3 regions of the Arthrobacter sp. SPT-J7 genome follow, and region 2 is predicted to be linked to each of the others. Evidence: riboswitches for the same ligand, from Rfam matches in the RefSeq annotation. Region 2 holds a riboswitch; each other region holds the start of a gene.
What was found. A riboswitch is a leader RNA that binds a small molecule or an ion and turns the genes downstream of it on or off. The one in region 2 is predicted to bind S-adenosylmethionine.
Positions count from the first base shown of each region.

Region 1: linked by a shared signal. The riboswitch ahead of AC5RWX_RS07725 (acyl-CoA dehydrogenase family protein) and the one ahead of AC5RWX_RS02485 (flavin reductase family protein) in region 2 are both predicted to bind S-adenosylmethionine.
Region 3: linked by a shared signal. The riboswitch ahead of AC5RWX_RS07740 (LLM class flavin-dependent oxidoreductase) and the one ahead of AC5RWX_RS02485 (flavin reductase family protein) in region 2 are both predicted to bind S-adenosylmethionine.

Region 1 covers NZ_JBNHFF010000004.1:18,590-28,431, forward strand. The annotation lists gene acs (acetate--CoA ligase) at 1-204, opposite strand, end outside; gene AC5RWX_RS07685 (ABC transporter permease) at 180-1,106, opposite strand; gene AC5RWX_RS07690 (aliphatic sulfonate ABC transporter substrate-binding protein) at 1,106-2,149, opposite strand; gene AC5RWX_RS07695 (ABC transporter ATP-binding protein) at 2,252-3,091, opposite strand; gene AC5RWX_RS07700 (VOC family protein) at 3,417-3,785, shown strand; gene AC5RWX_RS07705 (helix-turn-helix domain-containing protein) at 3,945-4,487, opposite strand; gene AC5RWX_RS07710 (alpha/beta hydrolase) at 4,608-5,927, shown strand; gene AC5RWX_RS07715 (CoA-binding protein) at 6,073-6,489, shown strand; gene AC5RWX_RS07720 (zinc-binding dehydrogenase) at 6,585-7,541, opposite strand; SAM riboswitch class IV at 7,837-7,952, shown strand; gene AC5RWX_RS07725 (acyl-CoA dehydrogenase family protein) at 8,025-9,263, shown strand; gene AC5RWX_RS07730 (acyl-CoA dehydrogenase family protein) at 9,330-9,842, shown strand, end outside.
Region 2 covers NZ_JBNHFF010000001.1:529,629-539,470, forward strand. The annotation lists gene AC5RWX_RS02455 (cytochrome b/b6 domain-containing protein) at 1-926, shown strand, start outside; gene AC5RWX_RS02460 (hypothetical protein) at 1,037-1,414, shown strand; gene AC5RWX_RS02465 (alpha/beta hydrolase) at 1,515-2,531, shown strand; gene AC5RWX_RS02470 (aldo/keto reductase) at 2,572-3,567, opposite strand; gene AC5RWX_RS02475 (MDR family MFS transporter) at 3,621-5,288, opposite strand; gene AC5RWX_RS02480 (aldo/keto reductase) at 5,477-6,469, shown strand; gene AC5RWX_RS02485 (flavin reductase family protein) at 6,466-6,972, opposite strand; SAM riboswitch class IV at 7,015-7,129, opposite strand; gene AC5RWX_RS02490 (prephenate dehydratase) at 7,230-8,099, opposite strand; gene AC5RWX_RS02495 (hypothetical protein) at 8,196-8,399, shown strand; gene AC5RWX_RS02500 (NADPH-dependent F420 reductase) at 8,426-8,998, opposite strand; gene AC5RWX_RS02505 (hypothetical protein) at 9,120-9,332, opposite strand; gene AC5RWX_RS02510 (amino acid ABC transporter ATP-binding protein) at 9,693-9,842, opposite strand, start outside.
Region 3 covers NZ_JBNHFF010000004.1:28,969-38,810, forward strand. The annotation lists gene AC5RWX_RS07730 (acyl-CoA dehydrogenase family protein) at 1-243, shown strand, start outside; gene AC5RWX_RS07735 (APC family permease) at 258-1,742, shown strand; SAM riboswitch class I at 1,830-1,921, shown strand; gene AC5RWX_RS07740 (LLM class flavin-dependent oxidoreductase) at 2,009-3,412, shown strand; gene AC5RWX_RS07745 (DUF1206 domain-containing protein) at 3,589-4,434, opposite strand; gene AC5RWX_RS07750 (hypothetical protein) at 4,637-4,885, shown strand; gene AC5RWX_RS07755 (FAD-binding monooxygenase) at 5,126-7,045, opposite strand; gene AC5RWX_RS07760 (IclR family transcriptional regulator) at 7,158-7,946, opposite strand; gene AC5RWX_RS07765 (hypothetical protein) at 8,083-8,397, opposite strand; gene AC5RWX_RS07770 (MmcQ/YjbR family DNA-binding protein) at 8,808-9,212, shown strand; gene AC5RWX_RS07775 (DUF1990 domain-containing protein) at 9,217-9,753, shown strand.

The DNA of each region.
Region 1 (9,842 bases), on a different contig from region 2:
GTGCCACGGCTCGGCCCACTCCAGACGGGCGGCGGCGCGCTCCCAGAACGCAATCCGTTCGGCCTCGGTCTGCGGCTCCGGCCAGGCAGTGACATGGTCGCGGTACGGTGCCGTGCCTTCTTCAAGCACGACGGCGGTGCCTCCGGCGGTGGTCCGGCCGGCGGCGGTTTCGGCTACTTCTATGCCCATCTCTTGACTGCCCATTTCTCCGCGACGCCCAGGAGCGCGTCGGTGATTTTGCCGATGATGGCCAGCAGGACGATGGCCAGCAGCAGCCTGTCCGTGCGGCCGTTGTTCTGCGAGTCCGTGAGCAGGAAGCCCAGACCCATGGAGGAGGCGATCAGTTCCGCCGCGACCAGAAACAGCCAGGCCTGGGCCAGTGCCAGCCGCAGTCCGGAAAACACGGCGGGAACCACGGCCGGCAGCTGCACGGTGGTCAGCAGTTTGACGCCCTTCAGCCCGAATGCGCGGCCGGCTTCAACCAGGTTCTTGTCCACGTGGCGCAGCGCCAGCGAGACCGTGGTGAACACCGGGAAGAACGCGCCGATCATGATCAGCGTGACCTTGGAGTCCTCGCCGATCTTCATCCACAGGATCAGCAGCGGGACCCAGGCCAGCGACGGCACGGCACGCAGCGCGCCAATGGTGGGGGAGAGCAGCACATCGGCAACCTTGGACAGGCCGATCAGCGCGCCGAAGACCAGCCCGAGGGCCGCGCCGAAGGCGAAGCCGAGCAGCACGCGCTGGGTGGAGATGGCCACGTGCTGCGCCAGCTCGCCGCGCTGGAGCAGGTCAACCGCGGCCTCGATGACCGCCCCGGGCGCCGGCAGTTGGACGGAGCTGAACAGGCCGGCCGAGGTGCTCCACTGCCAGGCTGCCAGCACGGCGGCCGGCAGCAGCAGGCCCAGCAGCAGGCGGCTCCAGCCGTTGCCGAGGAGCCCGCCAGCCGCGGACCGGCCGCTGGTCGGGCGCTGGTCCGGCGAGGGATCATTCTGGTGCGGCCGGTCTGCCTCTGCCGTCTTGAGGACGCCGGAGGCTGCCAGGCCTTCCGGGCCGGTGGCGTCAATGCTGTTGCCGGTTGCGCCGGGGTTGCCGAGGTGCGTCATCAGGATTCCTTGATGGCCGACGGATCGGCCTTCTTCACCAGCGAGTCGTCCAGCAGGGTGGCCAGAGCGTCGTCAATGGCGGCCTGGCTCTTCACATCACCGGTCTCGACGAACGCCGGGCCGACCTTCTCCAGCACGGCGCGCTGCTTCTCGCCCGGAGCCGCTTCCACGTCCAGGTTGCTGCGCTCGGAGATCACCTTGGTGGCGACTTCGAGGTCCAGGCCGGCGACGTCGGCCAGAATCTGAGCGGTTTCCTCCGGGTTTTCGGCGGCCCAGGCGCGGGCCTTCTCGTAGGCGTTCACCACGGCCTGGGCGAGCTCCGGCTCTTCCTCCAGGAAGGACTCGGTGGCGTTCAGGAAGCCGTAGGTGCTGAAGTCAAGGTTCCGGTAGAACAGCTCGGCGCCGTCCTTCTCGGCACCGGCCATGATCGGGTCCAGGCCCGACCAGGCGTCGACCGAGCCCTGCTTCAGCGCGGTCAAGCCGTCCGCGTGCTGCAAGTTCTCCACGGTGACGTCGTCAGTGGAGAGGCCTGCTTCTTCCAGCGACTGCAGCAGGAAGAAGTAGGGGTCGGTGCCCTTGGTTGCGGCCACGGACTTGCCCTTGAGGTCCTCGACGGAGTCGATGCCGGAGTCGGGCAGCGAGACCAGTGCGGCCCATTCCGGCTGCGAGTAGAGGCTGATGGTCTTGATCGGCGAACCGTTGGCGCGGGCCAGCAGCGCGGCGGAACCGGCGGTGGAACCGACGTCGACGGCGCCCGAGCGCAGTGCCTCGTTGGCCTTGTTGGAACCAGCCGACTGCAGCCAGTTCACCTCGACGCCGTCGTCGGCCAAGGTAGCTTCCAACCAGCCCTTTTCCTTGATGATCAGGCTCAGCGGGTTGTACGTGGCGAAGTCGATGTTGAGCACACCGTCGCCGGTGCCCTCAGCCGCGCTGGCTTCGGAATCTTCGCCCGCAACGCAACCGGTCAGGGCCAGCGAGGCGGCGACGGCGACGGCGGCCGCGCCGAGGATCGAGCGGCGGGAGAAGCGGCTGGCTATAGACATGATGGTCCCTTCGAACGGTGCGCGGGAACAGGAGAAGCTCCGCGCTTACGGTGGTTACGGGCGCAGGCGGCCCGGGAAATGCTTGAGGGTGGAGACGCGGCCCTAATGGCCGTCGACGCCGAGGCTTTCGAGCAGCGAGCGGCGCATGCGGGCCAACTCCACCGAACCGCGGTCGCGCGGGCGGCTGCCGGGAACGTCCACGGTGCGCACAATCGTGGCGCCGTCGTGCTCACGGCCTTGCTCCTGGCCCAGCAGGATGATCCGGTCCGCCAGCTGCAGGGCTTCGTCCACATCATGGGTCACCAGCAGCACGGTGGTGGGTTCGGCTTGGTGGATGTCCAGCAGCAAATCCTGCATCTTGATCCGGGTCAGCGCATCCAGCGCACCGAACGGTTCGTCCAGCAGGAGTACCCCCGGGTTGCGGGCCAGAGCGCGTGCCAGCGAGGCGCGCTGTGCCATGCCGCCGGAGACTTCGCGCGGACGGTGCTTGGCAAAGGTAGCCAGGCCCACCAGTTCCAGCAGCCGGGCGACCTTGGACTTGCCCTGTTTGGCGCTGGAGGTCTTGGGCAGGCCGATGGCAACGTTGGCCTGCAGGGTGTGCCAGGGCAGCAGCCGCGGTTCCTGGAACGCGACGGCGCAGCGGGAGTCAATGCCCTGGACGGGAGTGCCGTCGATCTCCACGCTGCCGGCGCTGGGTGCGTCGAGCCCGGCGGTGGCCCGCAACAAGGTGGACTTGCCGCAGCCGGAGGGGCCCAGGATGGCGAGCACTTCGCCGGGGCGGACCTCGAAGTTCACGTCGCGGAGCACGGTGTGGACGTTCGCGCCGGTACCGAAGGTGCGGTTCAGCCCGCGGAAGGAGACCGCCAGGGCGGAACCGGATGCTGCTGAGGGTGCGGCGGAAGCGGGTGCCGTGTGGCGGGTCGACGACAGTACTGCAGTCATGGGATCACTCCATCGATCCTGGCAGTAGCACCCTACGGTTCAAGCCGTGCGACCGGCTTCCGCCGGCCGTACCCGTGGCTTGTCACCTCGTTATCACCGGCAGTCTGGGATGGCTTCCGGTGACCAGGGTTGCTGCGGCGTCGTCGATCCAGGTCTCTCGGCCGCTCGGGATGGTCACGACTAACTAAACGGCACTCCCGGCATCCGCGGCAAACGGCCCGTAATAATGGGGCGTAACAAACGGTGGCACAAAGATCGGACCGCGCGGACCGCCGGAGCGCGCGAATCCGTAGACGCTGAACTGTGCCGATGGCAGGATGGCCGCATGAAAATCAACCGGCACATCATCGTGTTCGACGCCGCCGACCTCGACGCGGAGAGCAGCTTCTGGGCAGGCCTGCTGGACGGGACGGTCAAGGCCGAGGACGACTGGCATACCGTTTCCGTAAACGGGGAGCCGCGGCTGGCATTCCAGCTGGCACCCGACCACACGCCGCCCGAATGGCCCCAGGGCGAGCCGCAGCAGATCCATCTGGACCTCTACATCGATGACTTGGCCGAGGCGCATGAGCAGGCAACGTCGCTCGGCGCCAAACTGCTGAAACCCGCCGACGACGCCGCGGCCGAGTCCGGATTCCAGGTTTACGCGGATCCGGCGGGCCACCCGTTCTGCTTGTGCTGGGGTGCCGGGTAGCGCTGGCCGGGTCCCTTGAAGCGCCGGTGTCGCCAAACGGCAGGCGGAACCGGCATCGCCCAACCGAAGGCGGCAGGGCGCACCGCCGTCGTGCTTCCGGAAGTGGGGCAAGAGGCTCCTTGCGCGCACTGAGGAGGCAGCGGCGTCGTTCTGGGGCCGTCAGGCGGGCGGATCCGCCGGGATCAGGACCGTGGAGAAGAGGCGGCGGTGCCGGCCTTCGCCGGGGCCGTTCGCCACTGCCTTCTCAGCGGCAGCCCGGATGGCGGCGCTGAACTCCGCCAGCTCCTCGTCCGTCATCCAGAGTGCGATCTGCCGGTAACCGGCGCCGTCGCGGAGGAGATCCAGGTCCCCCCGGCCGGTGTACTGGTCGAAGGCCTCCAGCAGTCCGGCAGCGAATGCCATAAAACCGCGTCGGTGATCCTCTGCCGTCATGGACGCCAGCTCGTCGCCGCTCACCGAACTCTTGGTGGCGTCCAGCCGGTAGGTGCGCTCCGTGGTGCCGCGGACCGGCCGCTCCTGAGCCACGGTCAGCACTCCGGCCTTGGCCAGCGTTCCGATGTGCCGATAGAGCGTCGCGGTCGGGATTTCCGGGAGTTCGGCGGAGATCTCTGCTGTGGTCAGTTCCCGCCCGCCCAGCAGCGCCTGCACAATGCGTAGCCGTACCGGGTGCAGGATCAGATCGGCGCTCGGTGAAGGGGACATGCCTCTATATTCTCATAGTTGACATTGTTCGCACAACTGAGAATAATGATTCTTGTCCGGCGCAGGTGCCGGAGTCGAACCGACTTACTGACAAGCAATAACGATCCGAGGGGAGGCGCAATGGCGGCGATACGGGTAGGGAACAACGAGGTTCTGCTGGAGTTGGACCGGATGGAGAAGTTGGCTGGGCTGATCGGCAATCAGGCGTTCCCGCTCTCGGCCGTGACGTCGGTCGAGTTGCTGGCGGATGCTTTCGACGGCGTGCACGGCCTGCGTTCTCCCGGTCTGGCGATTCCAGGCCGGACGCGCATCGGAACTTGGCGCGGCCGCGGCAAAACCCTCGCCGTCGCCCGCCAGGGGACTCCCGCCGTGCAGCTGGACCTGTCCGGCCAGAAGTACGCCCGGGTGGTCGTCTCGCTGCCGGACGCCGAGGACGTCGCGGTGCAGATCCGCGCGGCTGCGGGCCTGCCTGCCGAGCAGCAGGTCACCGAGGAAGAGGTCCGCTTCTCCTCCGGGACCGTGCAGCTGGTGGGCACCTGGGCCAAGCCGGCCGGAACGGTTCGCGGAGCTGCGCTGATCCTGCCCGGTTCCGGTCCCGTTGACCGCAACGCCGACCACAAGCGGATGCCGCTGGGCATCAGCCGCGACCTGGCCCGCGAGCTCGCCGACCATGGCATCGCCTCGCTGCGCTACGACAAACGGGGCACCGGCGCCTCGGACGGCACCTTCCTGGCGGCCGGCTTCCGGCAGAACACCGACGACGCCGCTGCCGCCCTGCGCTGGATGGTCGCCCAGAAAGCCGCCGGCCTGCCGGTGTTCCTGGTCGGCCACAGTGAGGGCAGTTATCACGCGGCTACCCTGGCAGCAGATCCCGGCACGCGGGTAGATGGCACCGTGCTGCTTTCAGCCTCGGCACAGACCGGCTTTGAGACAGGCAGATGGCAGACCGCCCAGATCAAGGACTCGCTGCCCGCCTTCCCTCGCTTGCTGCTCAAACTCTTCCGCCAGGACCTAGTCAAGCTGCAGGCAAAGTCGGTGGAAAAAATCCGGACTACCACCAAGGACATGGTGCGCATGCAGGGCCGCAAAGTGAACGCGCTTTGGCTGCGGGAGTTCATCGACTTCGACCCGGTTCCGTACCTGGAGCGCTTGCAGATGCCGGTGCTGGCCATCACCGGCACCAAGGACGTCCAGGTGAACCCAGAGGACCTGGACATCATTGCGGCCACCGTGCCGGGCCCAGTCACCACGCGGACAATCGAGGACCTCTCGCACCTGCTGCGCCGGGACCCGAAGGCTCCGTCCTTGTCCGACTACAAGCGGCAGATCCGCGAGCCCGTGGATGCCGAACTGCTGGAACTGGTAGGCAGCTGGGTGGAAGCACACGCCAACTCCGCCGGGGCTTCCGGAACGTCCGACACCCAGCAGCTGGCCCGCTAGCCTTACTGACCCTCCTCATTCACTGTTCAGATAACGCCCTTAAACCGCGGTTTAAGGGCGTTATCTGAATCCTCGATGGGGCTGCTGGCTGGGGGACCAGCAAGCGAAGGTACCGGTAGAGGGAACTCATGGGTAGGGTGGCGCCATGGCACACCAGAATGATCCTGAAGTGGTCAGCCGCCTGCTGAGCACGCCCGCCCGCTGGGCCGTCGTCGGCCTGTCCAAAAACCCGCACCGGGTCGCCATGCGCATTTCCCGATACCTGATGGACCAGCTGGACATGGAGGTGGTCCCGGTCAACCTGCGGGGCGAAGACGTCCACGGCCTGAAAGGCTATCGAAAGCTTGCGGACATTCCGGGCGAGGTCGACGTGGTGGACTGCTTCGTCAACTCGCAGAAAGTGGGCCCGGTGGTGGACCAGGCCATTGAAATCGGCGCGAAGGCGGTCTGGCTTCAGCTGGGCGTTGTCGACGAAGCCGCGGCGGAGCGGGCCAAGGCGGCCGGTCTCGACGTCGTCATGGACACCTGCCCGGCCATCGAAGCCCCGCACTTCGGCCTGTAGCTGCCGCTCGTGAGAGCGCTTGATCCCAGCCCGGTTTGTCAGGCGGTGGGCGGTCTTTCGGCGGATGAGCGGGCCGGAAGGCAGGGGCCAACGCATTATTCGTACATCGCGATAAAGCGGCCAACGACACCTCCGGCGCGCAGCTTGTCGATCGCGCTGGGGATGTCGGCATGCTTGATGTGGTTCATCGGTGGGTTGAGCTGACCGGTCTTCATGAGGTCGTAGATGCCGGCCAGATCCTCCTTGGTGCCGGACTTCGAGCCCCTGATGGTGAGCTGGTTGATGATGAGCGGGTAGGTGTTGATGGTTGATTCCAGCCGGCCCATGCCCACCTGAACCAGGGTGCCGAACTCACCGAGGGTCTCGATGGCGGCCGAGGTGGTGGTGCCGAAACCTGCGTAGTCGACGATTAGTTCCAGGTTCTTGTCCTTGAACTCTTCGATCGAGGCGGCCACGCCGGCCAATCCGATCTCGTCGGCCAGCTTCTGGGTTTCCGGATTGACCTCTGCGCCGTACACCTCGGCACCGACCAACGCAGCGGAGCGTGCGCCGATGTAGCCGAGGCCGCCGAGGCCGATGACACCGACCTTCATGCCATCCTTGGCGCCGCCGACCGCCATCATGGCATGGTAGGCGGTGAGGCCGGCATCGGTCGCCATCGCGCCGAGATCGAACGGCACTTCATCGGGCAGGGCGACGAGATTGTCGTCGGTCGCGCGAAGCTTGGCAGCAAAGCCTCCATCCCACTTGCCGTAACCCAGTGCGTCCCCGTCGGACATCACCGGAGACAGGCCCACGCGGTCGCCAACCTTCCAATGGTCCATGCCTTCGCCGACCTCACTGATGACGCCGGCGGATTCGTGGCCCATGGTGCGGGGCAGACCGTGCTGGAACAGCGCCATCCATCCTGCATCGTCGAGCGTCGTGACGTCCGAGTGACAAACACCGGAGGCCTTGACGTCGACAACTACCTCGCCGGGGCCAGCGTGCGGCTCCTCAACCTCGTTGAGCTCCAGGGGCTTGTTCGTTCCGACAAATTGCCATGCCTTCATGATGAACCTTCCGTGCGCCGACCACCTGGACGGTGCCCGCCCCGGCTTGGCCGATATTGGCAGTGCAACTCCACGGTAGTCCCGTCACTGTCACAGCAGTAGGGGTAGTCCGTTGGGATCGCGCACCCGGCTCAAAAGGCTGGGCCAACGCTTGGCGGGATGACTCCGCGGGGGGCGGGTTGGGGCGACCGGCCGCCGTCGAAATAAGACCCTCTCCGTAACAATCAGCAGCGTTACGTCATGGCCAGTCACATGCTTCACAGCGCCGGATTCTGCCCGGCAGACTCTTCCCCAAGATCAAGAGTCCCAACGACAAGCTCTGGCTGGTTGGGCGGCAACCCTCTTCCGTAGTGGGGTGCCCCAGATGAGGATCCGGCCGCGCACAGATCCCGTGCCCGGCAAGTACGGCCCCCTCCAGGCTGCGTCGTCGACCGTGATGGTTGCTGCGCGCCGCAGGCGGGAGCCCCACCCCGAGGAGGCGCCATGACCGCCGTCGTCATTGAAGAACACCAGCAGACCCGCCGTTCCCCGTGGACCGGACAGGCCAGCCGCGAAGAACTCGCCCATTGGCAGCAGGTCGCCGAGGGCGTGGCCGCCGTGCTGGGCGCGGACGTGCTGGAGCGCGACCGCCGGAACGCGGATCCCCTGGCCGAAGTGGAGCTGCTGCGCAGTTCCGGCCTGCTCAACCTGATCATCCCCAGCGAGTGGGGCGGCGAGGGCGGCCACTGGGAAAGCGCGCTGCACGCGGTGCGGATCCTGGCCCGCACGGACGCCTCGATCGCGCAGATCCTGGCCTACCACTACGCCAACCTCGGCGCCGTGGTCTTCTACGGCAACGCGGAAGTCCAGGAACGCTTGCTCCGCCGGTCGGCCCAGGGCCGCTGGTCCTGGGGCGACTCGGTCAACCCGGTGGACCCGAACCTGGAACTGATCCCGGACGGTGACGGCTTCCGGCTGACCGGCATCAAACACTTTTCCACCGGGGCGTCCGTGGGCGACGCGATCTTGGTCAACGCCGCGATCACGGCCGGTCCCGACCAGGGCACGTTCCTGGCCTTGGCCCTGGAACACGACAGCGCCGGGATTTCCTTCCTAGGCGACTGGGACGCGCTGGGCCAGCGCCTCTCCGCGAGTGGCTCGGTGAAGTACGACGGCGTGCTGGTCACCGCCGACGACATCATCGGCGAAGTGGGGGAGGAGCCTTTCTCCAGCCTAGTGACGCCGTACATCCAGTTGGCGTTCGGCAACCTCTACCTGGGCATCGCGCAGGGTGCGCTGGAACGCGGACGCCAGATCACCCTGGCACGCAAGAACTCCTGGTTCCTCAGCAGCGCCGAGACCTACGCCCAGGATCCGCTGACCCAGCGGGTCTACGGGGAACTGGCCTCCCGCGTGGCAGCCGTGGAAGCGCTGGCGGACCGGACCAACGAGCGCTTCGACGCCGCCATCGCCGCCGGCGGAGAACTCACGGCCGAGGCACGCGCTGACATCGAGATCGAGATCGCCCGGCTCAAAGTCGTCTCCACCGAGGTGGGCGTGGATGTGGCCAACCGCATCTTCGAAGTGACCGGTTCCTCCTCCGCGAGAAGCGAGGTCGGACTGGACATCTTCTGGCGCAATGTCCGCACGCACACGCTGCACGACCCGGTGGACTACAAGAAGGTCGAAGTCGGCGCCAACTTCCTGCTGGGCGAAATCCAGCCCATCTCGCTCTACACCTGATCCGCTCAAACAGCCCTACCCGTCCCGACATCGGCCGTGCATGGCCGAGACCCCAGGAGCACCACCATGACTGAAACCCTTGACCACGCAACGACGACCTTCCACGCCACCCCTTCCGTCCACGCAACGCCGGCCTTCGAAGCGGCGGCCGCGAAGTACCGGCCGATCTTCCAGCGCATCGCCGCAGGAGCGCTGGACCGCGAACTGGCCCGCGAGCTGCCGTTTGAGCAAATCGGCTGGCTGAAAGACGCCGGCTTCGGCGCCGCGCGGATCCCCGCCGACCTCGGCGGCGACGGGCTGGACTGGGAGGAGTTCACCGAACTGCTGATCGAACTGGCCGCCGCGGACAGCAACATCCCGCAAGCGCTGCGCTCGCACATAGCGCTGGTGGAGGAGAACCTGTACCAGCACGGCCGCAACGGGGACCGCAGCGTTTGGCTGCAGCGTTTCGCCTCCGGTCAGCAGGCCGGGAACGCGTGGACCGAACCGGGCGCCGGCGGAACCGCCACCGTGCTCTCCGAATCCGGCGGCAAGCTGGTGCTGAACGGACGCAAGTTCTACACCACGGGCACCATTTTC
Region 2 (9,842 bases):
CTTCGACGAAACCGTCCGGAAGCACGCGCAAGTCGTGGCTGAAGATCACCGCGGCAGTGGCCGGCGCCGTCGTCGTGCTGTTGCTGTTGGTGTTGCTGGCCAAGTGGCTGCGCACCATGCCGGGCGTGCAGGACTTTTTGGCCGCCTACCCGGGCCGCTCCGAGCTGCCCGAGTCGGCCCCGGTGGGGCTGCCGGCCTGGCTGGGCTGGCAGCATTTCCTCAACTTCTTCTTCCTGGTGCTGATCATCCGCACCGGGCTGCAGGTGCGCACCGAGACGCGCCCGCCGGCCTACTGGACCCGCAACAACCAGGGCCTGGTCAAGACCAAGAACAAGCCGACCAAGATCACGCTGAACCTCTGGTTCCACCTGACGCTGGATGCCTTGTGGGTGCTCAACGGGATCGTGTTCATGGTGCTGATCTTCGCCACCGGGCACTGGATGCGGATTGTGCCCACCAGCTGGGACGTTTTCCCGAACGCGCTCTCCGCGGCCCTGCAGTACGCCTCGCTCGACTGGCCGCTGGAAAACGGCTGGGTGAACTACAACGCGCTGCAGCTGTTGACCTATTTCGCCACCGTCTTCATCGCGGCGCCGCTGGCAATCATTTCCGGCCTGCGCACCTCGGCCGCCTGGCCCAAGAAGGCAGCGGTGAACAAGTACTTCCCAATCGAGGCGGCCCGCGCCATCCACTTCCCGGTGATGGTGTACTTCGTGGCGTTCATCGTGGTGCACGTGACGCTGGTGCTGGCCACCGGCGCCTTGCGCAACCTCAACCACATGTATGCGGCATCGGACGACGGCGGCTGGGCCGGCTTCTGGATCTTCGCCGCCTCGCTGGCGGTCACTGTTGCGGCATGGTTCCTGGCCCGGCCGATCTTCCTGCGGCCGATCGCCTCGCTGACCGGCAAGGTCACCACCCGCTGATCGGCAAGGTCACCACCCGCTGACCGGCAAAGCCGCCTCCGGCACACCGCGACACGCTGGCAGCTGCCGGTGCGGCAGGCGCCGCGCTCACGCACGGCTACACTGCCCACGTGATCACTGTTGCGGCCGTTGCCGCCTGCTGTCTCCTTGCCCTGCTGGCCGTCTTCCAGATCCTGCTGGCCGCCGGCCTGCCGCTGGGCCGGTTCGCGTGGGGAGGCAGCCACCGTGTCCTGCCGGCCAAATTCCGGATTGGCAGCGCCGTTTCGGTGATCCTGTATGGCTTTTTCGGGGTTATCATTTTGGACCGGGCGCAGCTTCTGGACGCGCTGCCCCACACCGCGTCCGTGGTGCTCATGTGGATCCTTACTGCCTACCTGTTTTTGGGCGTCCTGATGAATGCCATTTCGCGCAGCAAGCCCGAGCGGTGGACTATGACGCCCGTGGCCTTGGTGTTGGGCGTGCTCAGCCTGGCGGTTGCCCTCGGCTGAAGACGCTCTCCGGCCCGTACCTCGGAGAGAAAAATCGGGGCTTGCCCCGCGCGCACGGCAGGCTCACGATTGGTTCATTAACGCCGATCAGGAGGCAGTCATGCAGGTCCGTTTCCGCCGAGCGCTGATTGCCCTTGCGGTGATTGCGGCCGTCCCGGCGGCCCTGGCCGGCGGGACGGTCTTCTGGCTGCGCTTCAGCCCTCGGCCGCTGGCGGTGCTGCTACGGCTGTTGGCCGAGCGGGATGGCCGGCGCACTGCCCGCGCCATGGCCCGCCATGTGCCGGACGGCGTCAGCGAAATCCTGAACCAGCAGTACCTCAGCAACCATGGCCACACCTACCTGGACGTGTTCTTCCCGAACGAGGCAGCGCGGGATGCGCTGCGCCTGCCGACGATCGTTTGGATCCACGGCGGAGCGTGGATCTCAGGGACCAAGGACTACATCGCCAATTACCTGCGGATTCTGGCCTCCTACGGCTTTACCACTGTTGGCGTGGACTATTCGCTGGCGCACAAGCGCCGCTATCCGGCGCCGGTGCGACAGAGCGCTGCGGCCTTGCGCTACCTGGAACACAATGCCGAGCGGCTGCACATCGATACCGAGCGGATAGTGCTTGCCGGGGACTCGGCCGGCGCGCAGATCGCGGCGCAGCTGGCGCTGGTCGTCTCCGATCCGGCGTATGCCAAAAAGCTCGGCATCGCCTCGCCTACGGCACCGGACAAACTGCGCGCGGTATTGCTGCACTGTGGTGCCTACGACGTGTCCCTGGCCGGGGCGGACCAAGCCGGGAACCAGAACTATCTGCGCACCGTGCTGTGGTCCTACACAGGCGCCAAGGATTATCTGGAGCGACCGTACATCGCCCTGGCGTCCGTTGCCCGACATGTGGACGGCAACTTCCCGCCGGCTTTCGTCTCCGCAGGCAACACCGACCCGCTGCTGCCGCACTCGCTGGCGCTCGTCAAGGCGCTCAAGCAGAACGGCACACCGGTGGAGGAGTTCTTCCCGCAGACGGCTGCCGGGCTGGGGCACCAGTTCCAGTTCAACCTGGAGTTGGAGGCGGCGTGGCGGGCACTGGAGCGGAGCGTGCACTTCCTCCGCCAGCACACCGCCTGACTGTCCGTACGCGGCCGCGCACCCTCCCTGCCAAGCGCTGCTAAGCGGCGGCGAACTCCTCGGTGTCCACGTCGGCCTGGGTGGCTGCGTTGTAGCGCGGGCCATGGACAGTGTCCTGGTTGATCAGCAACTCCAGCCGCTGCAGCACGTCTGCATCCAGTGACACCTCCGCGGCGCCCAGGTCTTCGTCCAAGTGGGCGATACTCCGGGTGCCCGGCAGCGCAATCACGTGCTCGCCGCGGGACAGCACCCAGGCGAGGGCCAGCTGGGCAGGTGAGCAGCCGGCGTCGTCCGCGATGGCACGAAAGCCATCCAGCAGCGCCAGGTTCCGCGGGTAGTTCTCGGCGGAGAAGCGCGGCATACCGTGGCGGATGTCGCTCGCTGGCAGCGCCGAGGGATCATTCAGTGTGCCGGTGAGGAAACCGCGCGCCAGCGGGCTAAAGGCGACGAAGGCCGTGCCGAGTTCCGCACACGCTGCCAGCGTTCCCAGTTCCGGGTTGCGCGTCCAGAGCGAGTATTCGGTCTGCAGGGCCGCAATCGGATGCACAGCATGCGCCCGGCGCAGGGTTGCAGCGGAGACCTCCGACAGGCCGATCGCCCCGATCTTGCCGGCGGTGACCAGTTCAGCCAGCGCGCCGACCGACTCCTCGACGGGGATGGTCTTGTCCCAGCGGTGCAGGTAGTAGAGGTTAATGTGGTCCGTGCGCAGCCGTTGCAATGCCGCCTCGCAGGTTGCCCTGAGTGTCTCCGGACGCCCGTCGATGACCCGCCGGCCGGCCACGCTGGTCATGCCGCACTTGCTGGCCAGGAAGTACTCCTCCCGGCGGGAGCCCAACACCTCGCCGATCAGCTCCTCGTTCGCGGCGGCACCGTACAGTGCGGCGGTGTCGAAGTGCCGCACGCCTGCGTCCAGTGCATGCAGCAAAAGTTTCGCCGCGTCCTCGCGGGTTGGTGGGACCCCGTACGCGTGGCTGAGATTCATGCAGCCCAGCCCAATGCCGCCGACGTCTAGAGTTCCGATCGTGCGCGTAGTCATGCTTTGACGATACCGCCGCCACGGAGACCACCGTCCCGCCGTGTGCCGCCCGCTTACTCCGTCCGGTCCCGCAGGCCGCCGGCTTGCTCCGTCCGGTCCCGGCTGGCCGGGGTGCCCACTTCCTCCGAGAGCGGGATCTCCTTGACGAAGCAGGCAAGCACCAGGGCGGCGAGCACGATGGGGACGGCCAAAAGATAGATCGGCGGCAGCGCCTGCGCGAAGGCATGCGCGATGAACTCCTGGGCCGGGGCCGGCAGCGAAGCGACCACAGCGGGGCCGAGCGAACTGAAGCTTTGGCCGCCTCCGGAACGCATCGTCGTCAGCAACTCGTGCGGCGCCGTCGAAAATTGCTCGGTCAACCGGCTGATGAAAATAGCGCCGAAGAGCGAAATGCCGAAGGTGGCGCCGATCTGGCGGAAGTAGTTGGTGGCCGAGGTGGCGGTGCCCAGATCCCGGCGTCGGACGCTGTTCTGCACGATCAGCACCAGGTTTTGCATGATGGAGCCCAGTCCCATACCCAGCACCAGCATGCCGGCGGCGGTGAACGCGTACGGCGTGGTGTCAGAGATCCGGGAGAGCATGACCAGCCCGGCGGCGATCAGCACGGTGCCGATGATCGGGAAGATCTTGTAGCGCCCGGTGCGGGTCACCAGCTGTCCGGTGATGGTGGTGGCCCCCACCATGCCCGCCGTCATTGGAATCATCATCAGGCCCGACTCGGTGGCGCTGGCGCCGTTGACCATCTGCAGGAAGGTGGGCAGATAGGCGATCGCCGAGAACATCGCAATGCCCACGCACACGCCCATCAGGGTGGGCAGCGTGAAGTCCCGGTCGCGGAACAGCCGCAGCGGCAGGACCGGTTCCACGGCCCGGCGCTCGGCCAGCACGAACAACACCGAGGCGACAATGGTGAGGGCGCCGAGCACGATGATCACCGGGCTGTCCCACGGATAGGTGGTCCCGCCCCAGCTGGTGAACAAGATGACCGCCGCACTGGCGACCGCCAGCAGGAAGGTGCCCAGATAGTCCAGCTTGGGCCGGGGCCCGCCCGGTTTATGCAAGTGCAGGGTGGTGGTGATGACGACCAACGCCGCGGCCCCCAGCGGCAGGTTGATGTAGAAGATCCAGCGCCAGTTCCAGTTGTCGGTGATGAACCCGCCCAAGAGCGGCCCGCTGACCGAAGCAAGACCGAAGGCCGCCCCGATTAAACCCATGTACTTGCCCCGCTCACGCGGCGAAACAAGATCGCCGATGATCGCCTGCGCACCGATCATCAACCCGCCGCCGCCAACTCCCTGGATGGCGCGGAAGGCGATCAGCTGCGGCATGCTCTGGGCCATGCCGGAGAGCATGGAGCCGCCCAGGAACACCGCGATCGCGAAGATGAAGATGCTCTTGCGCCCGAACAGGTCGCCGAGCTTGCCGTAGATCGGCAGCCCGATGGTGGCGGCCAGAATGTAGGCGGTGATCACCCACGAGATGTGCTCCAGCCCGTTCAGGTCGCCGACGATCGTGGGCAGCGCGGTCGCCACGATGGTCTGGTCCAGCGCGGCCAGCAGCACGGCGAGCATCAGCCCCAGGAACACCACCATGATCCGCGGCTGTGCCGTGGCCGCGCGGTCCCGGCCGTGGTTCCGGCCATGGTCCGTGGGGGCGGAAACCGGTGCTGTTGAGGGGCCGGCGGGCTGCGGGCCGCGGTCTGGGCTGGGAGGTACTGCCATGGTGAACTTTCCGGCGGCGCGGGTGGCGCAGGTGGCCTGATGTGGTTGCCTGGGGACGCCCGCCGCCCCGCGTCTGTACCGTACTGCCGTCCGCGGAGCGGCACAACCCCCGGTTCCGGCACCACAAGCCCCGGTTCCGGCACGGCGTTGACGTACGCTGGAAGCCCGCCCAGCGAAGGGACATGCCAATGGACGACGCCGGATCCCGCCTGATCTTCGGCTGCATGGGTTTGGGCGGTGGCTGGGGGAGCGGCCCGTTGGAGGCAGCCGACGTCGCCGCCGCCCACACGGTGGTGGACGCGGCGCTGGAGATCGGCATCAGGATTTTCGACCACGCCGACATCTACGCCCACGGCAAGGCGGAGGCTGCGTTCGGCCGGGTGCTGGCCGAGCGCCCGGAACTCCGGGAAACCATCCAGCTGCAAAGCAAGTGCGGCATCCGGCTGCCGGCTCCCGGGCTGGCCGGCCAATATGACTCATCTCTCGGGGCGATCGTGGCCAGTGCCGAGGAAAGCCTGCGCCGCCTGCACACCGACTACCTGGACACGCTGCTGATCCACCGGCCTGACCCGCTGGCCCCGGCTGAAGAGATCGCCGAGGCTTACAGCCACCTCCGGATGGCGGGCAAGGTCCGCCGGCTGGGCGTCTCGAACATGGCCGGCGAACAGATGCGGTGGCTGCAGGCAGCGCTTGACGAGCCGCTTGCTGTGAACCAGCTGGAAATGAGTCTGTACCGGCGGGACTGGCTTGAATCAGGCGTGCTGGTCAACCACCCGGAAGGCGCGGCCGTCAGCTTCCCGCACGGCACGCTGGAGTATTGCGCTGCGCACGGGGTGGAGCTGCAGGCCTGGGGCTCGCTGGCCCGGGGCCGCTACAGCGGCCGGCCCATGGAGCCGGAGGCCGGCGACCACGCCACCGCCGGCAAAGCAGGAACCGGGGCTGGAGCGGACCAAGCGACGGCGACTCTGGTCACCGAACTGGCCCGGGACAAGGGCTGCACGCAGGAAGCCGTGGTGCTGGGCTGGCTGCTGCGCCATCCGTCCAACATCCGGCCGGTCGTCGGTACCAGCAACCCGGAACGGATCAAGGCCTGTGCACAGGCCGAGGAGATCGGCGCCGCGATGACCCGGCAGGACTGGTACGCGCTGTGGGTCGCGGCACGGGGGCGACCGCTGCCCTAAACGAACGCGGGCTGTTCCAGCCGGCGGAACACGGAGTCGTGGAAGACCAGCGGCTGGTGCGCGCCGTCGTGCGTGGCCAGTCCATGTACCTCCAGCAGCACCACGTGGTGGTCCCCGGCCGGAACCTCCTGGTGCACCGAGCAATCCAGCCAGAGCGCTGCGTCGTTGAGGAAGAGCGCGTCCTGGTCGGTGCGGTGCAGACTAAGCCCAGCGAAGCGGTCGCCGCTCTTGGAAGCAATCTGGCGGCAGACGCCGTCGTGCCCTGTGCCCAGCACCGAAACACCGATCCGACCGGCTTGGCGGACCAGCGGCCAGGTCCGGGAGGTGTTCTGGACCGCGAACATCACCAGCGGCGGTTCCAGCGAAACGCCCACGGTGAAGGAGGAGGCGACGATGCCTTGCGGCGTGTCGTCGATGACGGCGCAGAGCGCTGCGATTCCGGAGGGAAAGCGACCGAAGGCGGAGCGCAGGGTGTTCGGGGTCAAGTCGTTGTGCAGGGACATGGCCATCCTTGAAGCTAGGGCGCATCCGCTGCTGCCGGAGGATACGCGTACTTGCCTGCCGACAAACCCGGCGGGCCGAATCATCACCTGGAGCACCCCGCTACGGTAGAGGGTTGCCGGCCAACCAGCCAGGGCTGTGAAGTTGGCGCTCGTGATTCATGTCCCACGGTAAGAGCGCGATGTGTCCCCGGTCAAACACGGGTAACAGTTCGTTAAGAACGTCCGGGGCCAGGCGCAGGCACCCGCATTCGGCTGCCTCAGGCGTCCGCGGGCTGGTCCGCGCCGCGGTGCAGCCGGAACGGATGGGCGGGATAGACGCCCAGGATCCGGATCTCGGTGGTGAAAAACTCCAGTTCCTCGAAGGCATGGACCATCGACTGATCCTCCGGGTGGCCTTCGACGTCCACCATGAACATGGTGGCAGCGAACTCGCCGCCGACCATGTAGCTCTCCAACCGCGTCATGTTGATGCCGTTGGTCGCGAAGCCGCCGAGCGCCTTGTACAGCGCCGAGGGAACGTTCCGCACCCGGAAGACGAAGCTGGTCACAGCGGGACCGGGCAGTTCTTCGCGGCTGGGGACGGGCCGTTGATCGGCCAGCACCACAAACCGGGTGGTGTTGGTTGGGTCGTCTTCCACCTTCTCGGCAAAGACCTCCAGGCCGTAAAGCTCCGCAGCCATCGGCGGCGCGAGCGAGACCTTGGTCGGGTCGTTCCATTCGGCTACTTCCCGTGCCGAGCCGGCGGTGTCGCCCGCAATAACCGGCGTCAGCCCCAAGCGGCGGATCAGCTTTCGGCATTGGCCCAGGGCATGGATGTGGCTGTGCACTTCGCGGGCCTGTTCCACCGTGGCCCCCGGAATGCCCAGCAAGCTGAAGCGGATGGGCAGGAAAAATTCCTCCACTATCTGCAGCGTGGTCTTGGGCAGCAGGGCGTGGATATCCGCCACCCGGCCGGCAATCGAGTTGTCAATGGGGATCATGGCCAGTTCGGCCTCGCCGCTTGTGACGGCGGCGAAGGCGTCTTCGAAGCTGGCGCACGGCACCGCGTCCCAGCCGGGCCGGACCTCAAGGCACGCCATGTGCGAGTTCGAGCCGGGTTCACCTTGGTACGCGATTGCTGGAGCCATGGGCGAAATTATCCCACCGCAAGAGCCCGGGGCCTTATTCGGCGGGGTCTGGCCGCCGTCACAAAGCCGGAGCGAGACGCGGATACAGTGGAGGACGTGGAAGGATCCAACCCCCGTGCCGTCGCCCTCTGGCTGGCCGCTGCCGTCGTCGCCCTCTTTGCCGTCAGCCTGACGGTGATGCCGTCCATTATGGGGCTGGATGTGATGCCCCCGCTCATCGTGGTGTCTGTGCTGCTGCTGATCGGCGCCGGAGTGCTGGCCGGGATGGCCGTTGCGGCCAAGCGGTCGGGGCGGCGGTAGGCCCGGCGCCGGGCACCCCACCGCGGTCAGGCGACGACGCCGAAGCCTCCGGTCCACGGCACCTTCTCGGCAGCGGCCAGGGTGATCTGCAGGAAGCCCACGGCCTCGAGCTCCCGGGCACGGGAGAGCGCGCCGGCGTCGATCGCCTGCAGCCCGGCGGCGGTGACCACCTCGGCCAACAGGGACTTGGCCTCGGCGTCGTCCCCCGCCATCAGCACGGTAGTGGGAAGGCTGCCGACGGTGCCCGAGGACAGCGTCGCGGCGAAGGTCGTGTTGAAGGCCTTGACCACGCGGGAGTCCGGCAGCGCGGCACTGAGTTCGGCTGCCGCCGAGCTGTCGGCCGGCACGGTGAGCGAGTCGAAGGTTTCGAAGTTCAGCGGGTTGGTGATGTCCACCACCACCTTTCCGGCCAACTGGTCGCCGCGGGTGCGGACGACGTCGGACAGGGCGGGGTACGGCACCGCCAAGATGACAACGTCGCCGGTTACGGGTCTGTCGTCGTCGTGCCCGAACGTCTCGACGACGTTCCCGCCTTTGCTGACCACGCCGGAGATGGCTTGGCCCATGTTGCCGGTACCGATGATGCTGACGTTTGCCACGGGAACGCTCCTCAGGTCTGCCGGACTGCCTGAACGTACGAGCGAAACGGTAGCAGCATCGACCGGGGAGTCAAGGCCCGCAGCGGGCCGCGACTGGCGCACTCAGCCTGATAGGTGGGTTCTAGTCGAGGTGTGATTCCTGCGTGATGCCGTAGGGCACGTCGTCACTCAGTTCCACGGTGAACTGCCCGGGTCCGGTGCGGGTGACCAGGATGCCGCAATCCCCGTCGATGGCCGCGATTTTTTGCAATTCTTCCACCGCAGCATTGAGAAGATCGTGGGCCTCGGAGGCCGTCTGTGCCGTCAAAGACTTGGTAGCCAAAGTCGTGGCCATGGTTCTGCCTTTCGTGACCGGAGGCTGCCGCAGAGGAGAAAGCGCGGTTGGTAGCTTCCGGCCGGAACGTGGTGCCCATGCGGAACGGTGCATGGAAGTTTACATTCTGCCATTCCAATGGACATCAGATGAATTTTCAAGCGGCGTGGCGGACGCCGTTTTCCCGCGCTCCGGCGGCTCTGGCGCGGATTTTGCGCGGATCGGCAGCAGAGAAGTGTGGTCAAGAATACGTTACTGGGCACCGACGTTACGGGAGCGGGCAGCCGATAGTGGGAAGCAGGGGCTACAGCTCGAACGCGGGCATCCACACCGGCTTTGCGGTGCTGTTCGTGCTGGTTTTGATAGCCCCGTTTGCGATCCCTAGAAAGGGTTCAGCAGCCGGTGGACGAACTGCCGGGTGCGCTCTTCCTGCGGTTCGCGCAGCACCTGCTCGGGGTGGCCGCGTTCCACCACCACGCCGCCGTCCATGAACACCACTTCGCTGGCCACTTCCCGGGCGAACGCCAGCTC
Region 3 (9,842 bases), on a different contig from region 2:
GCGGCCGGCGAGCTGTTCAACACCCTCGGCGCCTCCTCCACCAGCACCGGCAAGGCACTGGACCGGCACTGGCGCAATGCCCGCACGGTGGCCACGCACAACCCGTACATCTACAAGGCCCGGATCGTGGGCGACTGGGAAGTCAACGCCGCCGAACCTCCGTTCGTCTGGACGATTGGCGAGGCCAATGCCGACGCCGGCCGCAAGCCACGCATCCCCGCCGCCGGTTCCGCGGCCGTCTAGGAAGAAGGCAAACCATGTCAGTTTCCAACCTCCAAACTCTCGCCGCGCCGCCAGCCGCCGCTCCCGCGGCCGGAACCGCGCCGCGGCTCTCCGGCCGGCTGGGCGTCGCCAGCATCGTGCTGATCGTGGTGGCCGCTGCGTCACCGCTGGGCGTAATCGGCGGAACGGTCCCGCTGGCCATCGCCAGCGGGAACGGCGCCGGCCTCCCGTTCATCTACCTGCTGGCCACAGCAATCCTGTTGCTGTTCGCCGTCGGCTTCACCACCATGACGCCGCATGTGCCGTCGGCGGGCGCGTTCTACAGCTACGTGGACAAGGGCCTGGGCCGGCGGGCTGGACTGGGGGCCGCCTTCGCGGCCTTGCTCTCCTACCTGGCGCTGGAAGCCGGCGTCTACGGGCTCTTTGCCCCGGCGGTCGATGAAGTGGTCCGCGCTTACGGCGGCCCCGCGCTGCCTTGGTGGGTGTGGGCGGCGGCGGCGCTGGTTGCCGTGGCATGGCTGGGTCACCGCAACATCGAGCTGTCCGGCAAGGTGCTGGCCGTGCTGCTGGTAGCCGAAGTACTGATCGTGCTGATCCTGGACGCCGCCATCGTCTTTGGCGGCGGCGGGTCCGAGGGGCTCTCCGCCGGGTTCCTTACCCCGTCCACCGTGCTGTCCGGGGCACCCGGGATCGCGTTGCTGTTCGCCATCCTGAGCTTCATCGGCTTCGAAGCCACCGCCGTGTTCCGGGACGAGGCCCGCGACCCGGACAAGACGATCCCGCGTGCCACCTACCTGGCCCTCCTGGTGGTGGGCGGCTTCTACGCCCTCTCCAGCTGGCTGCTGATCAGCGTCTGGGGCGACGGCGGGATAGTGCAAAAGGCCACTGACGCGCCCGGCACCCTGCTCTCCGAGACCACCGCGCTCTACCTGGGCACGGCCGGCAGCCACATTGTCCAGGTTCTGCTCGCCTCCAGCCTGTTCGCCTGCATCCTGTCCTTCCACAACATCAGCTCGCGCTATTTCTTCCAGCTGTCGGGGCAGGGCATCTTCCCCGCCAAGCTGGCCGGCACCCACACCCGGCACCGCTCTCCGCATTTGGCCTCCGCAGCGGCCACGGCCGTGGTGGCTCTGTTCCTGCTGGTCGCCGTGGTGGCCGGATGGGACCCTGTGGTGCAGTTCTACACGTGGTTCGCCGGATTCTCCTCCCTGGGCGTGGTGGTGCTGATGACGCTCACCAGCGTCGCCGTGTTGGTGTTCTTCCGCCGGCAGGGAGCGCCGGCCCGCAGCTGGAAGCGCTCCGTGGCCCCGGCGCTTGGACTCCTCGGGCTGCTGGGAATCCTGGGCCTGATCTTGCAGAACCTGCCCACATTGGTCGGCAACAGCGTACCGCTGGCCATCGCGGTCGTGGTGCTGATCCTGGCCAGCTTCGGCGCCGGAGCAGTGGTCGCCTCGAGGCGGCCGCAGACCAAAGTTGGTCCCGCGCCGTCGGCGTCAACCGGGGCCGCGCCGTCGTCGTAATTCCTCCCCCGCGTGGCGCGCAAGATTCTTACCCCGCGTGACGCGCACCATTTCCCTCCCGGCGCCTGCGGGTGTCCAATGGAGGGGTACCCATCCAGAGCGGCCGAGAGACCTGGCTTGTTGACGCCGCAGCAACCCCCTCCTTGTGAGGAAGGTGCTACCGCCAGGACCGATGGAGAAGCTCGATCTCTCGTTGGTTCCTCAGGGCCACTGCATGCCCGCCGGGGGACCGGCGCGGGCTCTTCTCATCAGTAAAGGAGCCTGACATGACCGTAAAAGACCCGCAGCGCCACGTCCGCCTCAACGCGTTCGACATGAACTGCGTTGTCCACCAGTCCCCGGGACTGTGGCGCCATCCGAAGGACCAGGCGGACCGCTACAACGATCTGGAGTACTGGACCCACCTGGCCCAGGTGCTGGAGAAGGGCAAGTTCGACAGCCTCTTCATCGCCGACGTGCTGGGCACCTACGACGTGTTCGGCAGCACGAACGAAATCCCGCTGTCGGCCGGCGCGCAGGTGCCGGTGAACGACCCGATCCTGCTGGTGTCCGCGATGGCCGCCGTGACCAAGAACCTGGGCTTCGGCATCACCGCCGGCACGGCCTATGAGCACCCGTACCCGTTCGCCCGCCGGCTGGCCACGCTGGACCACCTCACGAAGGGCCGTGTGGGCTGGAACGTGGTGACCGGCTACCTGCCCTCCGCGGCGCGGAACATGGGCCAGGAAGACCAACTGGAACACGACGAGCGCTACAACCACGCGGACGAATACCTCGAGGTGGTCTACAAGCTGCTGGAGGGCTCGTGGGAGGACGACGCCGTGGTCAAGGACCGCGCCTCCGGCGTGTACACCGACCCGGCGAAGGTCCACGAGATCCGTCACGAGGGCCAGCACTTCAAGGTGCCGGGCATCGCGATCACCGAGCCCAGCCCGCAGCGCACCCCGGTGATCTTCCAGGCCGGTGCCTCGGCCCGCGGCATGCGCTTTGCCGCCGAGAACGCCGAGGCCGTCTTCGTGAGCTCCCCGACCAAGGAAATCCTCACGTCCACCGTGGCCAAGATCCGCGACGCAGCCGAGGCTGCCGGCCGGGGCCGCTACGACATCCGCATCTACGCCATGCAGACGGTCATCACGGCAGCCACCACGGAGGAAGCGCGGGCCAAGTACCAGGACTACGCCTCCTACACGGACATCAACGGCGCGCTCGCGCTGCTCTCCGGCTGGACCGGCATCGACATGTCCCAGTTCGACCTGGACGACGTGATCGGCGAGGACGTAAAGTCCAACGCCATCCAGTCCTCGGTGGAGAACTTCAAGAAGGCCTCCGGCGACGCGGACAAGCCGTGGACCATCCGCCAGATGGCGCAGTGGATCGGCGTCGGCGGCTTCGGCCCGGTCACCGTCGGCTCCGGCGCCGAGGTGGCGGACAAGCTGATCGAGTGGGTGGACGACACCGATGTGGACGGCTTTAACCTGGCCTACGCCATCACCCCGGGCTCGTTCGAGGACGTCGTCGAGTTCGTGGTGCCGGAGCTGCAGGCCCGCGGTTCCTACCCCACCGACTACGCGCCGGGCACGCTGCGCAACAAGCTCTTTGGGCGCGGCGACAAGCTGCCGGAGAACCACAAGGCTGCCGGCTTTCGGCTGCAGAACTCCCTGATCCACTGACCCCGGCCTTTTCTGTCAGCCAGCGAACCACGGCACCAGCTGAACCACGACGGCGGTGCGACGCCCCTTCAAAGGGGCAGCGCGCCGCCGTCGCACTTTCCATTAACGGTACCGAAAACGCCCCTCCCCGCGGAGGGAAGGGGTGTTGCCGGGACAGTCGATGGAGGAGGCGTTAGCTACATCTTCGCGTAACGTGCCCGGGCCCCCAGATAGAGCCCGTAGCAAATCAGCCCGACGGCCACCACGGCCAGCGCCGCCGGCCCGAACGGTTGCTCGCGCAGCGCCTTGAGCGCGCCGTCGAGGCCTTTCACGTCCTGCGGGTCGTTCTGCACCGCGGCGACCGCCAGCAGCAGCCCGAGCACAAACAAGGCCAGCCCCTTGCCGACAAAGCCGACGATGCCCACCCACGTTACGGCGGTGCGGACGCCGCCGGGGGGCAGCGGCTTGAGGTCGGCGAGGAAGTTCCGGAACAGTCCTTTGACCACGTAGTAGATTCCGGCGCCGATGATCACCGCGCCGATCAGGAACAGCACCACGGCTCCGCCCGGCCACTGCATCAGCTTGGTGCTGGCGTCCTGCGATTTCTCGCTGCTGTTGCTGCCGGAGCCCAGGGCAAAGCTGCCGAAGCTCACCGCTATCGCTCCGTACACGATGGCCAGGCCCACGCACTTCGCCCGGTAGCCCCACTTTTTCTTCTTCTCCAGGCCACGGCCGCCGAACACCGCTTGGCTGATCTGCCACAGGGCCAGGGCGGCAGCGCCCAGCATGCCCGCCCAGAGCAGGAACAGTCCGCCCGGGTGCTTCGCCAGGCTGGAGGCTGCTCCAGACTGGTCCGCCTCGCCGCCTCCACCGAAGGCCAGCCGCAGCGCGATTGCGCCGATCAGCACGTGCAGCAGCCCGCTGGCCACGAAACCGCTGCGTGCCACCCATTCGAACTGCTTGGACTCCGCCGCCCGTTCTGTCTTGTCCACAGCCCTGTCGGCCGCTGGCTGCGGGTGCGGTTGCGTGCCGCCGTCTGTCATGGTGCTCCTCTCATGGGCGGGGCCCCATTGAACGCTCGACGGCACGCACATACCGCCGTCGTTCCCCGTGAAACATAAGTGAAACCATCCTCCCACCGAAGTCAGCGCCATGCACCGGGCGGCACCCTGATCGCCCGGGCCCAGCGGGAGGTCTCCGTGGTCGTGCTGAGGGCGCATCAGGCCGCATCAGGCCGGTCCTGCTGTGGCCCTCTCAGACGGGATTGGGGCTCCCCATCCCGATACGGCGTCGTGGTTCTGGCGAGCTTGCTGCACTGCTGCTGACACTGCTGAGGGCACGCAGGCGCTGGGCAGCGGGTTCTCGCTCGCGTACATCGTCTGCGCCCTGGCCGCGCTGGCGGCGGCCCTGTTGAGCCTCATCGGACTGCACGGCATCCGCGAAGAACACGACCACGCCGAGGAACCGGAGACCGGGGCTCTCGAACCTGCCTAAAGACAGACGAAACCGAAAGGGAGAGTTGACCGCCAGTCGAATCTCCCTTTCGGCTGATGAGCCCAAGCGGGGTGAACCCGACCGGCGCGGTCGGGAAAGCACGAGTATGACTAGTCACCGGAAGGGTGCTATTTCGCTCAGCAGGGTAAGGGTCTAGAAAACCCAACATTTCCCGGCTCAGAGAGCCCTTTCCTAATCTAAAACACACGCTTCTAGCGCCTCACTCATGAATACCCCGGGCTAGCCGAGCATGACCCCGGCGAAGAAGTCTGCCAGTTCTCGATGCGCGTCGAGCGGCAGCACGTGGGCGACGTACTGGTCCGGGCGGACCACCACCAGGGCACCCTGCAAGCGGTCGATGCCGCGCAGGTCGAAGATGTCCTGCCCGGATTTAAGGTCGGGAGTGAAGACCTTCTCGTAGTCCTTCAGTCCAAACGGAGCCTTCTGCGGGAACAGGAACGAGGGAACGTCGGTGACGTCCAGTTCCCGGTGGCCCTGCTGGAAGACGGCGCGGACGTCGAAGACCGCGTCGGCGTCGGCACCGGCGGGAGTGTAGCGCCGGACCGGTGACTCTTCGGCTTCGGCCAGGAACCGGCACAGTGCGGCCAGCCGGGAGTCTGCCGCACCCGGGTGGGCGGAGTCGGCGAAGGCGTAGAGCCGCCAGCGGCCGTCCGCCTGTGCAACGTGGCCCAACCCCACCGGTTTGGCGTCGGCCAGACGGACAACCGGGGCCGAGTAGAACCGCTCGCCGATCGGGAACCCCTTGGCCAGATGCTGGTGCGTGTCCTCACCGATGATCATCGACGGAGAGTAGTCGGTGGCGAAGCCGGCGGTAAAGCGGCCGGCCTCCACGAATTGCCGTTCCAGTTCGGCCGGTTCCAGGCCTTCGTCGTCGGGCCGGTTCGGGTCCTTCGGGCGGGAACTCACGGTCTTGGACCAGCGGATGTCGAAGTCGATCAGTTCTTGGGCGACGGCGTGGCGCTCGCCCGAGTACGTGTCCAGAAGGGATTCGGGGCTTCGGCCTTCCAAGACGGCCGCAAGCTTCCAGCCGAGGTTGAAACCGTCCTGCATGGAGACGTTCATGCCCTGGCCAGCCTTGGCACTGTGCGTGTGGCAGGCGTCGCCGGCAATGAAGACGCGCGGGGTGCGCCGGCCGCGCTCCTCCGGCGCGACGTCGTCGAAGCGGTCGGCAATGCGCTGGCCGACTTCGTAGACCGACCACCAGGCGACGTCCTTGACCTCCAGGGTGTACGGATGCAGGATTCGCTGGGCCGCCTCGATGATCATGTCTGAGGTGAACCGCTGCCGGGCCCCGCGGTCGGCAGGGTCAAGGTCGCCGAGGTCCACGTAGAGCCGGATCAGGTAGCCGCCTTCACGCGGGATCAGCAGGATGTTGCCATCCTGTGCCGACTGGATGGCTGCCTTAAAGCGGACGTCGGGGAAATCCGTGACGGCCAGAACGTCCGCCACTCCCCAAGCATGGTTGCGGGCGTCGCCGCGCAGTTCCAAGCCGATGGACCGGCGGACGCTGCTGCGGGCGCCGTCGCATCCCACCACGTACCGGGCGCGGACGGTTACCTCTTCCGACGGGTCGTCGGCGCCGGTCCGGCGCAGGGTCACCCGGACCGGGTGGTCACCGGAATCCTCGACCTCAACGCCGGTGACTTCCAGGCCGTAGTCCGGTTCCAGCCGACTGGGGGACTTGCGCATGCACTCCAGCAGGTAGTCCTGCATCCGGGCCTGGTTGACGATTACGTGCGGGTACTCGGACAGCCCGTCCGCCACGTCCTGAACCCGCCCGCTGCGGACGATCCGTGAGCGGTCCTTGTCATCGGGCCGCCAGAACACGGTTTCGTTGACCCAGTACCCTTCGCGGACCAGGCGCTCGGCCAGACCGAAGGCGTTGAACATTTCGACTGTCCGGCAGGCCACGCCGTCGGCCTGACCCAGCGCCAGCGGGCCTTCCCTCCGTTCGACCACGCGCGTGGTGATCCCTGGGAATTCGGCCAGCTGGGCGGCCAGCACAACACCGGCCGGTCCGGTGCCCACCACCAGAACATCCACTTCTTCCGGCAAGTCGCCTTGGCTGTCCGGGCGGCCAGCCGCGGCCCGCCGGAGCTCCGGATCGCCTGGATGGTAGCCGTCTAGATAAAACTGCATAATGCTCCTGGTCGTTTTCTTAGGCCGCGGTCCGGGCCGGGGCGCGTCTCGTCGCTCCACATCGTAGTGATCGGCGCCACGCGTCCGCTAAGACATTCTGACCAGCAGAAAACTAGGCGGAAGGCAGCACGCCTTCCGTCTGGAGGTCCCGCAAAACTGCTTCACAGGTGGCGTGCAGGGCCTGGATGACTGCAGGCTGCTGGATGGTCGCCGCCCGCGACAGCGGCGAGGTGATCGATACGGCCAGAGCCGCTGGCCTGTCCGCAGTAGCCAGAGGTGCGCCGACGGCCGCGAGATCAGTTTCGGTGCGCCCAAGGTTGACGGCATATCCCCGCGCGCGTGCTTCCGCCAGTTCGCGCTGCAGGTTTTTCAATTCCTCCCCGGCCAGGTTGTTGCCGCTCTGTTGTGCCGGCCGGCCCGTATAGAGTTGCGCGACCGACGGCTCCGGAAGCGTGGCCAGAATGGCCTTGCCGCCGGAGGAGAGGTGCGCGGGTAGAACCGTGCCAGTGCGGTTGCCGACGCGGAGCAACTGCGGGCCCTCGGCCGTGAACAAGTAGCGGGCCGTGACGCCGACACGTTCAACGAGGTTGACGGTCTCGCGCACGGCGAGGGCCAAGGCTTCAAGGTGCGGACGGGCGATCGAGACTGCGGCCCGCCCAGGATGGGCGGAGGCATCGGCGCTCAGCGCGGGGCCGACACAGTAGCGCCGCTGGTCATCCTGCAGGGCAAAACCCCGGTACACCAGCATGGCCATGAGCCTGTGGGCCGTGGACGGGGCGACGTCCAGCGCGTTGGCCGCATCGGTGATCCGCAGCCAATCCCGCTCCTGGAGAAGCATGATCAGCTGCAGCGCCCGGTCGACGGAATCCACGGCATAGTCCGGCTTCTTAACGATGCTCATGTTCTGCACAGCAGAAGTCTAGTGTGGTCCCGGCCGACAACGTTTAACTTCAGGGCTGCACAACTTTTAAGGAGTCACTGCCGCTCACGCTCGGGTACTGAATGCCGCATCCTCGGCACAGCGACTAGGTTCCTAATCAGGCCGGCCCCCGCTGAAGCCCGAGCACCAACAGGTTGGGATGCAAAAGCTCCCAACCATTGGCCATCTCACTGGTTGCGTCGTAACCGTCTCGGGTCAGCTTTGCCGAAACGCTGCTAGGGCCGCGAACGTTGACGATTGGGCTGAGCCCTGATCCTTTCAGATCGCTCGGCGGGGGCCCTCCGCAGCCTACAACCCAGTCAGATTCTTCTACCGTGCTGACGACAACGGCGCAAGCGCCGCCGCTTACTTCATCAGCGGCGTAGAAGGCGTATCCGCTCTTCTCAGCGAGGAGGACGATGTTGTTGCCCATTACCTCCGGTTTAATAACGTGGGCCGGCAGTTGCGCCGGGGCTGCGGGAGGCTTGGACAGCGCAGAAATTCCGGCTGGCCCCGGGGCGCAGCCAACCAGCGGCATCAACAGTGTCGCCCCGAGAACCGTCTTCGACCAAGCCCGCATGATTCCCCCGTCGGCAGTTGATCTCACGCTACCCCGCCTCCGTTGGGTGGGAACGAAAGGAAGGTTGCGAAGCTATAACTTCAGGACTTGATCGACGCACTGCAGCCGGTGCCGGCAACCGGGTGGCCGGGAGCGGCTGTGACCGCCGCAGGACGATGCGCGGGAGGATGTCCGTGAGCGGGCGGCGCGGTCCTGTGTGGGTCGGACTCCGGTCCCGTCCTGGCCCCGTGACCGAGCCCGCGGGTAGCAGTAGGCTCGTTCCTATGGACGCGACCGCGCTGCGTGAATTCTGCCTCTCTCTGCCCGGGGCGTTCGAGGATTTTCCGTTCGGTCCGGAGGCCTCGGTGTTCAAGGTCCGGGCGCCCGGGCGGGCAGCCAAAATGTTCGCGTTGTCGGAGCTGCAGGCGCCGCGGCTGAGCATCAGCCTTAAGTGCGAACCGGTGCTGGCCCAGCAGTTGCGGGCGGCGCACCCGGAGATTACCGGCGCCTATCACATGAACAAAACGCACTGGAACGGGGTGCGCTGCGACGGCGAGCTGCCCGACGACATGCTGCGCGACATGATCGAGGACTCGTACGACCTGGTGGTGGCGTCGCTGCCGCGCCGGGACCGCGAGTCGCTGGGCTGGATGGGCCTGGCCCGCGGCGACGACGTGCGGCAGGGCTAAAGCGGTGCAGGCCAAGGATCTTAGCGGTGCCGCTCTGACGTACGACGGCGTGGGGCTGGCCCGGGAGCGCAGCTCGCCGCCGGGCTACCGAACCACCGATGCACGAACTGCTGTTGGCGTCGGAGAGGACGCGTTCCGCCGGCTGGCCGAGGGCCTGATGGGCTGGGAGCTGCACCGGTTGACCGGCCTGCGGGTCGATGCCTCTACGCCCGCGGCCGCTGAGGGCGTGGACGTTGTGCCCGGTTTCGGAATCGGGCCGCTGCGGTTGTCCGCGCCCTGCCGAGTGGTGTGGACGGAGCGGAGCTCAACCCGGACGGGTTTTGGCTACGGCACGTTGCCGGGACATCCGGAGTCAGGCGAAGAGGGCTTCGTGGCGTCGCTGGAGGAGAACGGGTTGGTGGTCTTCGACCTGTTTGCGTTCAGCCGGCACTCCAACTGGTTTTACCGGGCCGGCGGGCCGGTGGCGGAAGCCGCCCAGCGGCTGGTCACCCGACGGTATATTGCGGCCGCCAAGGCGCTGGCCGGCGGCCTGGCCGGGTGACCTCTCCATCGACTGTTCAACAGGCGGCCTCTTCAAGGGTCAGAACGCCGCCTGTTGAGTAGTCGATTTTGCCCATGACAGGATTGATG